DNA from 2 places in the Paenibacillus sp. S33 genome. Region 2 is predicted to be linked to the other one. Evidence: predicted binding sites of a transcription regulator. Region 2 holds the regulator's gene; the other holds the start of a gene.

Region 1 (6,645 bases), 4.6 Mb from region 2:
CCAGCGAAAGGCTCGATTTCAAATACGCCCATTGGTCCGTTCCATACAACCAGTTTGGAGTTTTTGATCACATCTGCATAGATTTTACGTGTTTTCGGTCCAATGTCCACGCCTTCCCAATCTGCAGGAATGCCGTCGATATCCACAATGTCCGTGTTCGCCGTAGCGCTGAAATCGTCAGATACAACAATATCAACCGGAAGATAGAAGTTTTTGCCGAGCTTCTTCGCTTTTTCAATAAATCCAAGAGCTACGTCCAGTTTGGATTCATCCAGCAAAGATTGACCCACTTCATGACCTTGAGCTTTGAAGAATGTATAAGTCAAACCGCCACCAATGATTACGTTATCCGCAATGTTCAGCAGGTTGTCGATCACGTCGATTTTGTCTTTTACTTTGGAACCGCCGATAATGGCTGTAAAAGGACGGTCTGGATTCGACAGAGCTTTACCAATGACAGACAATTCTCTTTCCATCAGCAAGCCAGAAACAGCCGGAAGAATATGAGCGATACCTTCAGTGGAAGCATGAGCACGGTGTGCTGCACCAAATGCATCATTCACGAAAACGTCGGCCAGTTCAGCAAATTGCTTCGCCAATTCAGGATCATTCTTTTCTTCTCCTGCATAAAAACGTACATTTTCAAGCAACAGCACGTCGCCGTTTTGCAGTTCAGCCACTTTCGCTTTAACAGCTTCGCCTACCGATTCGTCCACTTTAACTACTGGCTTTTTCAGCAGCTCAGACAAACGTACGCCAACAGGAGTCAGACGCATGGATTCAACAACCTGACCTTTTGGACGTCCAAAGTGACTCGCCAAAATAACTTTTGCACCTTTTTCAATCAGATAGTTAATAGTTGGCAAGGTTTCACGAATACGCTTGTCATCCGTAATTTTACCGTCCTCAACCGGAACGTTAAAATCTACACGAACAAACACCCGTTTTCCATTCAGTTCTATATCACGTACGCTCTTTTTATTCATCTCCATATTCCTCCGCACCCTTATAATTTTACGAAACAGGAATTTAAGGCACATTTGATATATAAAGAGCGGAAACAATAACCTGTTTCCGCTCTATGTTATTGCTCAATAAGACTGTTCTTATTTAGCCAGTTTTGCGAAGTATTCCAACGTGCGGATCAATTGTGCAGTGTAGGACATTTCGTTGTCATACCAAGCTACAGTTTTCACCAGTTGTTTGTCGCCAACAGTCAGAACTTTAGTTTGAGTTGCATCAAACAAAGAACCGTAAGTGATACCTTTGATGTCGGAAGAAACGATTTGATCTTCAGTGTATCCAAAAGTATCAGCATCAGAAGCTTCTTTCATTGCTGCGTTGATTTCTTCAGCAGTTACGTTTTTCTCCAGAACTGTTACCAACTCAGTCAGGGAACCAGTTGCTACTGGAACACGTTGAGCCGCGCCATCCAGTTTACCTTTCAGTTCAGGAATTACCAGACCGATGGCTTTTGCAGCACCAGTTGTGTTAGGAATGATGTTTTCAGCTGCTGCGCGAGCACGACGGAAGTCACCTTTAGCATGTGGAGCATCCAAAGTGTTTTGGTCGCCAGTGTAAGCGTGAATTGTAGTCATCAAACCTTCGATGATACCGAATTTGTCTTGCAGTGTTTTAGCCATAGGAGCCAAGCAGTTTGTTGTGCAAGAAGCACCGGAGATTACAGTTTCAGTACCGTCCAGAATTTCATGGTTTACGTTATAAACGACAGTTTTCATGTCGCCAGTAGCTGGAGCGGAAATAACAACTTTTTTAGCGCCGCCTTTCAAATGTTTCTCAGCAGCTTCTTTAGTTGTGAAGAAACCAGTGCATTCCAGAACGATATCTACACCCAGGTCTCCCCAAGGCAGTTCTTCAGGGTTGCGGTTAGCCAAAACTTTAACTTCTTTACCGTTTACTTTGAAGAAGCCGTCATGTACTTCTACTTCTCCTTGGAAAGTACCTTGTGTTGTATCATATTTCAACAAATGTGCCAACATTTTGGAATCTGTCAAGTCATTGATTGCTACTACTTCAATACCTTCCACGTTTTGAATCCGGCGGAAAGCAAGGCGTCCAATACGTCCGAAACCGTTAATACCAACTTTAACTGTCATGAGTGAGTTCCTCCCAAAGTTCGTTTAGTTTAGTTTTATATATTCAAGACAGACCCGAAAGCCCGTCAAGACAACACCATTCATAAATCCATCTTAACCATTTAAGTAATGACTTACAATCTCGGCAGCAGCGCCTTCGTCGGTGACTAGAATGTCTTCTTGTCCGAAACGCAGTACCGCATGAATAGCGGCCGCCTTGCTCTTGCCTCCAGCTACGCCTAGAACCGTATCGGTACGCCTGATGTCCTCTAATCGAAGTCCAAGCGTCAGCATTCTGTGAACAACGACGCCATCTTCGTTAAAGTAGTAACCAAACGATTCGGCAACGGCCCCCTCACTGCTGATCTGGGCAAAGGTTTCGGGATCAAGTTTACGTCTATGTGCCATCGCTATGGCGTTGCCTATCCCGTGAATGATGATACGACTCTCGCGAATCAGGTTCAATATATCCTGAATGTTCGTATCTTCAAGCAAGGAGTTGTAAGCATGATTGCTGAGCAAATCCGGTACATGGAGCAGACGGTATTGAGCGCCTACCTTGCGAGCCATTGTGGAAGCAATTGTGTTGGCCTGCATTTCCATGCTTTCTCCCAAACCCCCGCGTGCCGGTACAAACCACCCACCCTTAAGTGGGCCATTAGAAGGTAGTGCCAGTTGTTCCGCCACGTCGGCAATCGTCGTGCCACCTGTTACAGCGACCACATCCTCGTCGTCCATAACACTCAGCAACGCTTTTGCTCCAGCGCGCCCCAGCTCCTGCTTTGTTAACGGAGAAGCATCCGAATCCCCTGGAACGACAACCACCTTCCTCAAACCATAGGCTTGACGAATCTGGTCCTCCAATTGGGACAGGCCGAACAAGTTGTTCGCAATCGGCTCCAGCTGTTCCAGCAGATCCAGTCCTGCTTTGCTCACCTTCATGCCTACACTCTCAATCTCAATTAGCCCTTGAGCTTTAAGAAGATCGGTTTCGGCGCGCAACACGCGCTCAGTCATGTTCAGTGAAGCTGCCAGTGTTCTGCGTCCAACAACATCGGACAGCATAATCTGATGCAGGATCGTGTACCTTTTTTTCAAAACATCCATGAGGTCGGGCAGAAGCTGCTTCTGTATTTCTAATATCTTTCGCATGCTTTCCACTCCCGCACACTTCTAAGTTCTGTCTCTAATGCTCTATCTCTAACTGGTCTTAAAATGTCCCGGGATAACTTTTTAAGTCCCACGTATATCTTAACCAATATTTGCTCCACATGCAAGTCTATCTGAACCTATATTTCTCAACCATTTGCCTGAATATGCGCATTTAATAAAAGCTTGCAATTCACTGCTGTATATCATATAATCATCTTTGTTTCCAATTAGCTGTTTAATTAGTTAGTTGTTTGCATTGATTGAACTATGCGCCCGTGGTCCAACGGATATGACGTAGGCCTCCGGAGCCTGAGATCGAGGTTCGATTCCTCGCGGGCGCGCCATTTTAAATGAACGCATAAATGCTTCTACATAATGTTTTAACCAATAAGAGCGCTGAGGGCTCTTTTTTTTAATCATTAGTTTGACTTTCTTTGACTTTTTGTTTGAAATTGTTTATCATGTGGTTAATACGGTAACAGTTTATAAATAAGGGACGTGTAATCGGCATGTCCACCAAATCCACTAACGATATTTAAGGGAGGTTTTTTGACGTGAGCTATGTTCCTATGGTAGTAGAACAAAGTAACCGCGGCGAACGCGCCTATGACATTTATTCCAGACTGTTGAAGGATCGCATTATTTTGTTAGGCTCGGACGTCAATGACGTTGTAGCCAACTCTATTATTGCGCAAATGCTGTTTTTGGCTGCCGAAGATCCTGAAAAAGATATTCACTTGTATATTAACAGTCCTGGCGGTTCCATTACAGCTGGTATGGCCATTTTCGATACGATGCAATACATTAAACCTGACGTATCTACGATTTGCGTAGGTATGGCGGCTTCCATGGGCGCGTTCTTGCTGAATGCAGGCGCCAAAGGTAAACGTTTCGCTTTGCCAAACAGTGAAATTATGATTCACCAACCACTCGGTGGTGCACAAGGCCAGGCAACGGATATTGAAATCCGTGCACGCCGCATTCTGAAAATGCGTGACAAATTGAACCGCATTCTCGCAGATCGCACAGGCCAACCACTGGAGCGCATTGAAAAAGACACAGACCGTGACTACTTCATGTCGGCTGATGATGCCAAGGAATACGGTATTATTGATAAAGTGCTAACTAGCTCCTCTCCAGAAGGTGTATAAGAGAAGAAATTCGCCTCTCGATAGCTGGTAAATGAAAAAGCTGCCCCGGATGTTCTTATCCGGTAGGCAGCTTTTTTTGCTTTATTGTTTTTTTAGGTTACAGACAATTGGAATTATTTACTCCTACTATTCACGCTGTCCCGCAAAAGGCTTTCCGCCTTGTGGCAGCAGTTGACCGAACGAGTAGGTGAACTCTGGAATTCCATACGCGTATGGCGCATAATCATACAAATCAAACACGATTGTTACTCCACTGTTTGTTACATAAAAATTCTGATCTGCCGCCAGCTCTTTAAATTTCTCGAATCCTTCTCCAGCCTGAAGCGCATCGATTTTTTTCTTCAAATCAGCATTGAGGAACTTTTTGTAGTTCGGATTTGCCTTCAATACGTCAGACAATTGCAGCAGTTTACCATCAGCGAGCGAGAACGTATATCCTTTACGTACCGTCATGCCATGTGCGCCACCCGTATACGAGTAATCCTGCATAATCACACTCAGAATACCATCATTGTTATAGGAAATTGCAAAATCATTTCCGAACTCATACGGTCTTTCTGTTGTAGCCTCTCCCTCAGCCATCATCTTTTTACCTGCTGCCAATATACCCTCTGCATGCTTTTTAAGCACATTGTTAATGGCCTGTTGAGACTCAGGATTCAGTTGGCTGCCGTTGATTTGCGGGTACTTAATTTTGTAGGACACCTTCGCATTACTCGATGCTGGAAGTGTTTGAGACGCAATGGTGATCGGATTTAGCTGGCTTTTACTCAGCGTTACTGTTTTCTGAGCAGCATTCCATTGAGCATCTATGCCTAGATAGTCTTTCAGCAGACTCATAGGAATGTATAGCTTCCCAGCGATCTGTTTGGCATCCATGCTACGTGTATTGATTCCATTGACGTTGACGTAGGCATCCGAGGAAGAAGCCATAATGTAAAGTTTATTGTACCCGCTACCTACGGTATATGTCGTTGTTTTCGCATCATAGCTTACTGGAATCCCCAGGCTGTCACGCAGTGCGGCCACCGGAATCATTGTACTCCCGTTCACTTGAACACCTTTAGCGGGCAACGTTTTACCATTCCATTGGATGGTGATTCCTGGTTGCTGTGTTGTCGCTTGTTTGGTCGATGCTGCCTGGATATAGGAAACGGGAACAGCTGCGACTCCTGCTAAAATCCCTGCTGCCAGCAGTGCTGAACCCCATTTTTTCGCATGCTTACTCATATTAAGTATTCCTCCTGTTAATGATCTGTATTGTCTATGTGTGATAACTACTTTTATTATTATATCTATACCCTATTGTATGTAGTTTACAATCTGTACACTCTCCGATTTCAATATGTACACCTAATAACCCTTAGCTATGACAGACTCATTACAAAAAGGTTTCGGTATACAAAAAAAGCCAGCAAGCCAGCCTACGCATGATGCAGGCCGCTTGTGGCTTCGTTTGATGATCTGTATTAGTTCATTTCGTACTGAGCCGACACCTGAACTTTCACTGTTACTTGTCCCGATTGGATCTCTGTCCCGCCACCTGCTACGTCCAAGAGCGATTTTGACATGGCATTTTCACGTTGTGTAAAGACTTGTGCTTCTCCGCCATCTACCGTCACACTCACAAGGGCACCTAACCCGCGTTTGGCTGCTTTAGCTACAGCACTGGCTTTAGATTGTGCGCTTCCCAATGCCTTAGTAATGGCTTCTTCTTCATAAGTCGAAGGATTTTCCACGGAAAAACGTACATTATCTACGTTATTGGCTCCGGACTTGGTCGCCTCATCCAACAACTGACCGATTTTATCCAAATTGCGGTATTTGACGGAAAGTGTATGGTTCGCAGTGTACCCTTTGAGCTTTTGCCCTTCTTTTTCGTTATAGGTGTAGTTAGGCTGTACATAAAACTGGCTGGTCTGAATGTCATCTGCGCTGATGCTCCACTTTTCTTTCAGCAGTTGTGTAACCTTGTTCAATTTTGTAGCATTGGCTTTTTGAGCAGCGGCTGCCGTATTCCCTTCTGATTGTACACCGATAGAGAGATAAGCAATATTGGGCTTCGCCAATACTTCCCCGCTTCCAGTCACATTAATTACACCGTTTACCGTCGAAGCTGTTGACGCAGCATAGGCACGATCTGCCCCTGTCCATAATCCTCCTGCTACTCCCCCTGCCATTAATGCTCCTGCGAGAACTGCCGTGGCTACTGTTTTTGTCCAAAGTCTCATTGAATTCAACCTCTT
Region 2 (6,645 bases):
CCAAGGTTCCCTCAGAATGGTTGGAAATCATTCGAAGAGTGCAAAGGCAGAAGGGAGCTTGACTGCGAGACCTACAAGTCGAGCAGGGACGAAAGTCGGGCTTAGTGATCCGGTGGTACCGCATGGAAGGGCCATCGCTCAACGGATAAAAGCTACCCTGGGGATAACAGGCTTATCTCCCCCAAGAGTCCACATCGACGGGGAGGTTTGGCACCTCGATGTCGGCTCATCGCATCCTGGGGCTGAAGTAGGTCCCAAGGGTTGGGCTGTTCGCCCATTAAAGCGGTACGCGAGCTGGGTTCAGAACGTCGTGAGACAGTTCGGTCCCTATCTGTCGTGGGCGTAGGAAATTTGAGAGGAGCTGTCCTTAGTACGAGAGGACCGGGATGGACGTACCGCTGGTGTACCAGTTGTTCCGCCAGGAGCACCGCTGGGTAGCTATGTACGGAAGGGATAAGCGCTGAAAGCATCTAAGCGTGAAGCCCCCCTCAAGATGAGATTTCCCAGTATGTAAGACCCCTTGAAGACGACGAGGTAGATAGGTTGGGGGTGGAAGTGCAGTAATGCATGGAGCTGACCAATACTAATCGGTCGAGGGCTTATCCTAAAAAAAACGCAAATGAGTTTCGGATCCGGTTTTCAGGGTGTAACCTTGAAAGTAGAATTTGCACAGCAAATTCATGTTTGGTGGCGATAGCGGAGGGGTTCCACACGTACCCATCCCGAACACGACCGTTAAGCCCTCCAGCGCCGATGGTACTTGGACCGCAGGGTCCTGGGAGAGTAGGACGTCGCCAAGCAAAAGTGAAAAGGATGATAATCTCAATGAGATTATCATCCTTTTTTATGCGTTTTTAGATGACCACCTGTTTCTAAGGTTGACAGAGAGAATGGGGTTTGCCACACTCTAAGTGTGTAATCTTTTTATGGATGTCCAAGTATACAAGCGAGGTGACGAAGTTATGGAGATCAGACAATTACAACGTAAGGAATTTGAAGCGGCTATTGAATTATCTCAATATGCTTTTCAGTTTACAATGTCCATGGAGGATCTGGAGAAAGCTAGGAAGAAGTTCAAACCAGAGCAAACATGGGGAATATTCGACGGACATGACTTGAATGCTAAACTGACTTTGTTACCGCTACAGGTATACATAAACGGTCAGGTTTTTGATATGGGAGGCATTGCTGGTGTGGCAACATGGCCAGAAAAGCGTCGCGGAGGCATGGTTTCACGTTTGTTGACGCATGCGCTTGAAGAGATGAAGTCTGCGGGACAAAGCCTTTCTTTTCTGCATCCCTTCTCCTTTGCCTTCTATCGTAAATTTGGATGGGAAACGTATATTGAATACAAAAAGTACGTCATTCCCATTGAAAAATTCCCTGCAAAACTTAAAACAGAGGGTACAGTCAAACGCGATGTCAAAGATATTTTAGAATTGGACCAAGTGTATCAAGCGTATGCATCTCGTTATAATGGCACGCTGGTACGAGATAAGGAATGGTGGCAAGAGCGGATTTTAAATGAGAATTATCGAACTGCGGTATATTACTCAGAAACAGGCGATCCTCAGGGATATGCACTGTACAAAATTGAAAATAAACAGTTGAATTGTGATGAGTTGGTTTATGAAAATGAGACGGCCCGTCGGGCTTTATGGACTTATTTTGCAAATCATGACTCCATGATAACCCATGGTAAATTTATTTACGTTCCAGCAGATGACAATCTGCCATTTTTACTTGATGATCCGCGAATTCAACAGGAGACCGTGCCTTATTTTATGGGCCGTATTGTGGATGCAGCTGCTTTTGTAGAAAGATACCCTTTTGAGCAGGTTGGAGAGGAAACACGTTTAACCTTAAATCTGACAGATCGGTATGCACCATGGAATGAAGGAGTATGGAGATTAACAATTACTACGGAAGGGAAAGGACATCTGGAGAGAGTGGATACAAGCAATTCATCTGAAAACGCTATGGTAGCTGACTTGAAACTTGGGATTCAGTCACTGACGACTCTGATGCTTGGCTACCAGCAGGCTGATGATCTGTATAAGTGGGGGCGTATTGAAGGGGGCAGTGAATCTGTGTCTGCGTTTAAACGTGTAATACCAGTAAAACAAACGTTCTTATTGGATTTTTTCTGATAAAGGCCCATTTAGATCTTCTTATGTTCCGTTTTTCAGGGATTATAACTTGTGTGATTATTATAATTTTCAAAACTCTTTCTGTAATTGGGAAGAGTTTTTTTATGGTATTGTATAAAACATAATTAGATTGCGAAAAATGGTATTGACCCCTTGGCAAAAATGAATAATGTGCTATAATATGAGTATAGTCAAAGAAAGTCAAAGTCAATCAAACCTCGTGAGGTTCTGTAGAGTATTTTGATGGATTGGCCGTATAAAGTAATTTTAATAGCAAAGAAGCAAACGAGGATCGAAATGATTTGCGTATAGTTAGGAACTGCCTTTTATGAAAATAAGAGAAGTGTATGACTAATCGCAAATAAAGGCCACACTAGAGACAAAACGGTACAATTCCAATGAGTGTAGAACAGGCAACAGCCTGAATACAGCTTAGATTCGTGACTTTACCGTTTGGTTAAGTTCAATATACGGCGGACTCTGTGGAGCGTGAAATGTACTTGAATACTTGCGTTTCCGTTAGTGGAGGATGATGAAATGCGCAATGTTTCCGATATTATTGAACAATATTTAAAGAGTATATTGCTGGAAAGTCCCCAAGGTTTAGTGGAGATTCAGCGCAATGATCTGGCTGACCGCTTTTCCTGCGTGCCGTCGCAAATTAATTATGTAATTAGCACCCGGTTTACGCTGGAAAAAGGCTATGTGGTGGAAAGTAAACGCGGTGGCGGGGGCTACATTCGTATTCAGCGAATTCAGCTGCCTGCACAGCATGCCATCCATACACATCTTCATCAGAGCATCGGGGAGGAAATAAGCCAATCGGCAGCAGAAGGACTGATTTATCAGTTAGAGGAAGCCCATTTTTTAAGCAAAAGGGAAGCTAACCTAATGAAGGCTGCTTTATCAAGGGATACATTATTACTGAAGCTTCCCTATCGTGATCAACTGCGAGCAAGATTGCTTAAGGCTATGCTGATCTCGTTGCTGGCGACCAAATAGTTTGTGAATAGAGACTAACGTTTGGATGTAGGGATTGGTATAAATCCTGACATTAAAGGAGGTGCTTTTATGCTGTGCCAAGAATGTAATATGCGGCCGGCAACTTTGCATTTCACCAAAATTGTGAATGGCGAAAAGACAGAGTTTCATATTTGTGAGACGTGTGCCAAGGAAAAAGGGGAGATGATCCCTGGAACACCTAACGGCTTTTCGATTCATAGCTTGTTGTCGGGGATGCTGGATTTTGACTCCAGTACAAAGAGCCAGTCTCCAGGCCACAGTGGTCCGCAAAACCTGCAATGCAAGGATTGTGGCATGACCTATGCACAGTTTAGTAAGCTGGGACGTTTCGGATGCCCGTCGTGCTATCAATACTTTGATAGTCGTCTGGACCCTCTGTTCAAGCGTGTGCATGGCAGTACGAATCATGTAGGTAAAGTTCCGGTTCGCACTGGAGGCCGCCTGAAGGTTAAACGGCAAATTGACGATTTGAAAAAAGAGATGCAACAGCATATTGTACAGGAAGAATTTGAATCAGCTGCTGAGCTTAGGGATCAAATCAGAGAGCTTGAAAAAGAAATGACTGAAGAGTAAAGTTTGTGAAGAGTAGGAGGGATGCGTAATGCCCAATATTCGGTTTACGGAGAAGCCGCTAAGTGACTGGATGCGTGGTGATGCTGCGGATTCGGAGATTGTCATTAGCAGCCGGGTGAGAATTGCGCGTAACTTGCAGCATCTGCCTTTTCCCATGCTTGCTACCAATCAGCAGTCGGAAGAAGCACTTCAACGCTTGACGGATATCCTTCAGTATGATGATTTAGGTGGTTTTGGTACTTTTCATACGTTGAAAATATCCGAGTTGGATGAGATCGACAAGCGGGTGCTGGTTGAGAAGCATTTGATTAGTCCTAATTTGGCGAACGAATCTCGTAACGGTGCTGTTTTAATTAGCGATGATGAATCGGTTAGTGTTATGATAAACGAAGAGGATCATCTGCGTATCCAGTGCTTATATCCGGGATGTCAGGTTAGGGAAGCTTGGGAACGCGCAATGATTATTGATGATGCATTTGAAGCGCATGTTGATTATGCATTTGATGATCGGAGAGGTTTTCTGACCAGTTGTCCGACGAATGTCGGCACAGGTATGAGAGCTTCGGTGATGATGCATTTGCCCGCATTAGTCATGACTCATCAAATCAATCGTATATTGTCTGCTGTTTCACAGGTAGGTCTTACGGTTCGCGGCATTTACGGTGAAGGTAGCGAAGCTGTCGGAAATTTGTTTCAGGTATCTAATCAGATTACACTAGGACAAACCGAAGCGGAAATTATAGAGAATCTACATGGCGTGGTGCTACAAATTATTGAGCACGAGCGTTCTGCCAGAGAACGGCTAATGAATGAATCTATGCTGCGAATTACAGATCGGGTGATGCGTTCATTCGGTATTTTGTCATATGCAGCAGTACTGGATTCCAAGGAGGCTGCACAGCGGCTGTCCGATGTGCGTCTTGGCGTAGATTTAGGGATTTTGGAGCGTCCTTCCACCGCAGCGATGAATGAGCTGAATGTGATGACACAACCCGGGTTCCTGCAAAAAAGCTTTGGGGATAAAATGAATACCGAAGAGCGCGATATGTACCGGGCGAAGCTGATCCGGCAAAAATTAGGCACAACCCTTTAATATATAGAATGATCTGAAATACACACTGTGGAGGTGCAGGATATATGATGTTTGGAAGATTTACGGAACGTGCACAGAAAGTGCTTGCTTTGGCTCAGGAAGAAGCTGTTCGATTGGGACACAACAACATTGGCACAGAGCACATTTTGCTAGGCCTCATTCGTGAAGGTGAAGGAATAGCAGCGAAAGCCTTAATCGGTTTAGGACTGGGACTGGAAAAAATTCAGGATGAAGTGGAAACGCTGATTGGACGCGGTCAAGAGCAACCGACGAACATTGCCTATACTCCACGCGCCAAAAAAGTCATCGAACTGTCTATGGATGAAGCCCGCAAACTGGGCCATACCTATGTAGGTACAGAACATATTTTGCTTGGTCTTATTCGTGAAGGCGAAGGCGTAGCAGCACGCGTACTGAACAACCTGGGCATCAGTCTGAACAAAGCGCGTCAGCAAGTGCTACAATTGCTCGGCAGCAGCGAGGCTGTTTCCAGCCATCACGGTGCTCCAGCTAATGTCAGCACGCCAACTCTGGACAGTCTGGCACGCGATCTGACGGCATCTGCGAAGGAAAACAACCTGGACCCTGTTATTGGGCGTAGCAAGGAAATTGAACGCGTAATTCAGGTGCTCAGCCGCCGTACAAAGAACAATCCGGTTCTGATTGGTGAGCCTGGGGTAGGTAAAACGGCGATTGCCGAAGGATTGGCCCAAAAAATCATAGCGAATGAGATTCCCGAAACGTTGCGCGACAAGCGCGTAATGACACTGGATATGGGTTCTGTGGTAGCAGGCACTAAGTATCGTGGTGAGTTCGAGGATCGTTTGAAAAAAATTATGGACGAGATTCGTCAAGCGGGTAATATCGTGTTGTTCATTGATGAGCTGCATACGCTGATTGGTGCTGGTGGAGCGGAAGGCGCAATTGATGCGTCCAACATCCTGAAACCTGCTCTGGCACGTGGCGAGCTGCAATGCATCGGTGCGACCACGCTGGATGAATACCGCAAATATATTGAGAAAGATGCTGCTTTGGAGCGTCGTTTTCAACCAATTACAGTGGATCAACCTTCTCCAGAAGAGGCGATTCAAATCTTGTATGGTCTGCGTGACCGTTACGAAGCGCATCACCGTGTAAAGATCACAGATGAGGCTATTGAAGCGGCCGTAAAATTGTCAGATCGTTATATCACCGACCGCTTCCTGCCAGATAAGGCTATTGACCTTATTGATGAGGCGGGCTCCAAAGTAAGGCTGAATTCTTACACTGTACCGCCAAACCTGAAACAGCTGGAAAACCGTCTGGAAGATATTCGTAAGGAAAAGGATTCAGCGGTACAAAGTCAGGAATTTGAAAAAGCGGCAGCGCTACGTGATACAGAGCAAAAAATCCGTGAAGAGTTAGACGTAACGAAAAACCAATGGAAAGAACAACAGGGTCGTACAGATTCCGAAGTTACCCCAGAGGATATCGCTCAAGTCGTTGCAATATGGACAGGTGTTCCAGTCAGCAAGCTAAAAGAGGAAGAAACACACCGCTTGTTGAATATGGAAGAGTTGCTGCATGAGCGGGTTATTGGACAGGATGAAGCAGTTAAGGCAGTAAGCCGGGCGATTCGCCGGGCACGTGCCGGACTGAAAGATCCGAAGCGTCCAATTGGTTCCTTTATTTTCCTCGGTCCAACTGGGGTTGGTAAAACAGAGCTGGCACGCGCCTTGGCTGAATCCATGTTTGGAGATGAAAATGCGGTTATCCGTATTGATATGTCTGAATATATGGAGAAACACTCCACGTCCCGTCTGGTAG

What was found. Region 2 encodes CtsR, which represses protease genes until heat stress. Its sites were predicted from a motif close to ATGGTCAATAAAGGTCAAACA; they were not measured.
Region 1: a site for CtsR is predicted at 3,670-3,690, ahead of clpP (ATP-dependent Clp endopeptidase proteolytic subunit ClpP). Genes of this name have one in related genera too.

Annotation. Positions count from the first base shown of each region.
Region 1 covers NZ_JBSIEZ010000001.1:214,647-221,291, reverse strand. Annotated here, with positions in the region: gene ACWGXJ_RS00990 (phosphoglycerate kinase) at 1-986, opposite strand, end outside; gene gap (type I glyceraldehyde-3-phosphate dehydrogenase) at 1,107-2,117, opposite strand; gene ACWGXJ_RS00980 (sugar-binding transcriptional regulator) at 2,211-3,248, opposite strand; tRNA gene ACWGXJ_RS00975 (tRNA-Arg) at 3,518-3,592, shown strand; gene clpP (ATP-dependent Clp endopeptidase proteolytic subunit ClpP) at 3,803-4,399, shown strand; gene ACWGXJ_RS00965 (PdaC/SigV domain-containing protein) at 4,526-5,629, opposite strand; gene ACWGXJ_RS00960 (SIMPL domain-containing protein) at 5,869-6,630, opposite strand.
Region 2 covers NZ_JBSIEZ010000001.1:4,858,980-4,865,624, reverse strand. Annotated here, with positions in the region: rRNA gene ACWGXJ_RS22220 (23S ribosomal RNA) at 1-607, shown strand, start outside; rRNA gene rrf (5S ribosomal RNA) at 684-800, shown strand; gene ACWGXJ_RS22210 (GNAT family N-acetyltransferase) at 963-2,150, shown strand; gene ACWGXJ_RS22205 (CtsR family transcriptional regulator) at 2,688-3,152, shown strand; gene ACWGXJ_RS22200 (UvrB/UvrC motif-containing protein) at 3,222-3,746, shown strand; gene ACWGXJ_RS22195 (protein arginine kinase) at 3,775-4,839, shown strand; gene clpC (ATP-dependent protease ATP-binding subunit ClpC) at 4,884-6,645, shown strand, end outside.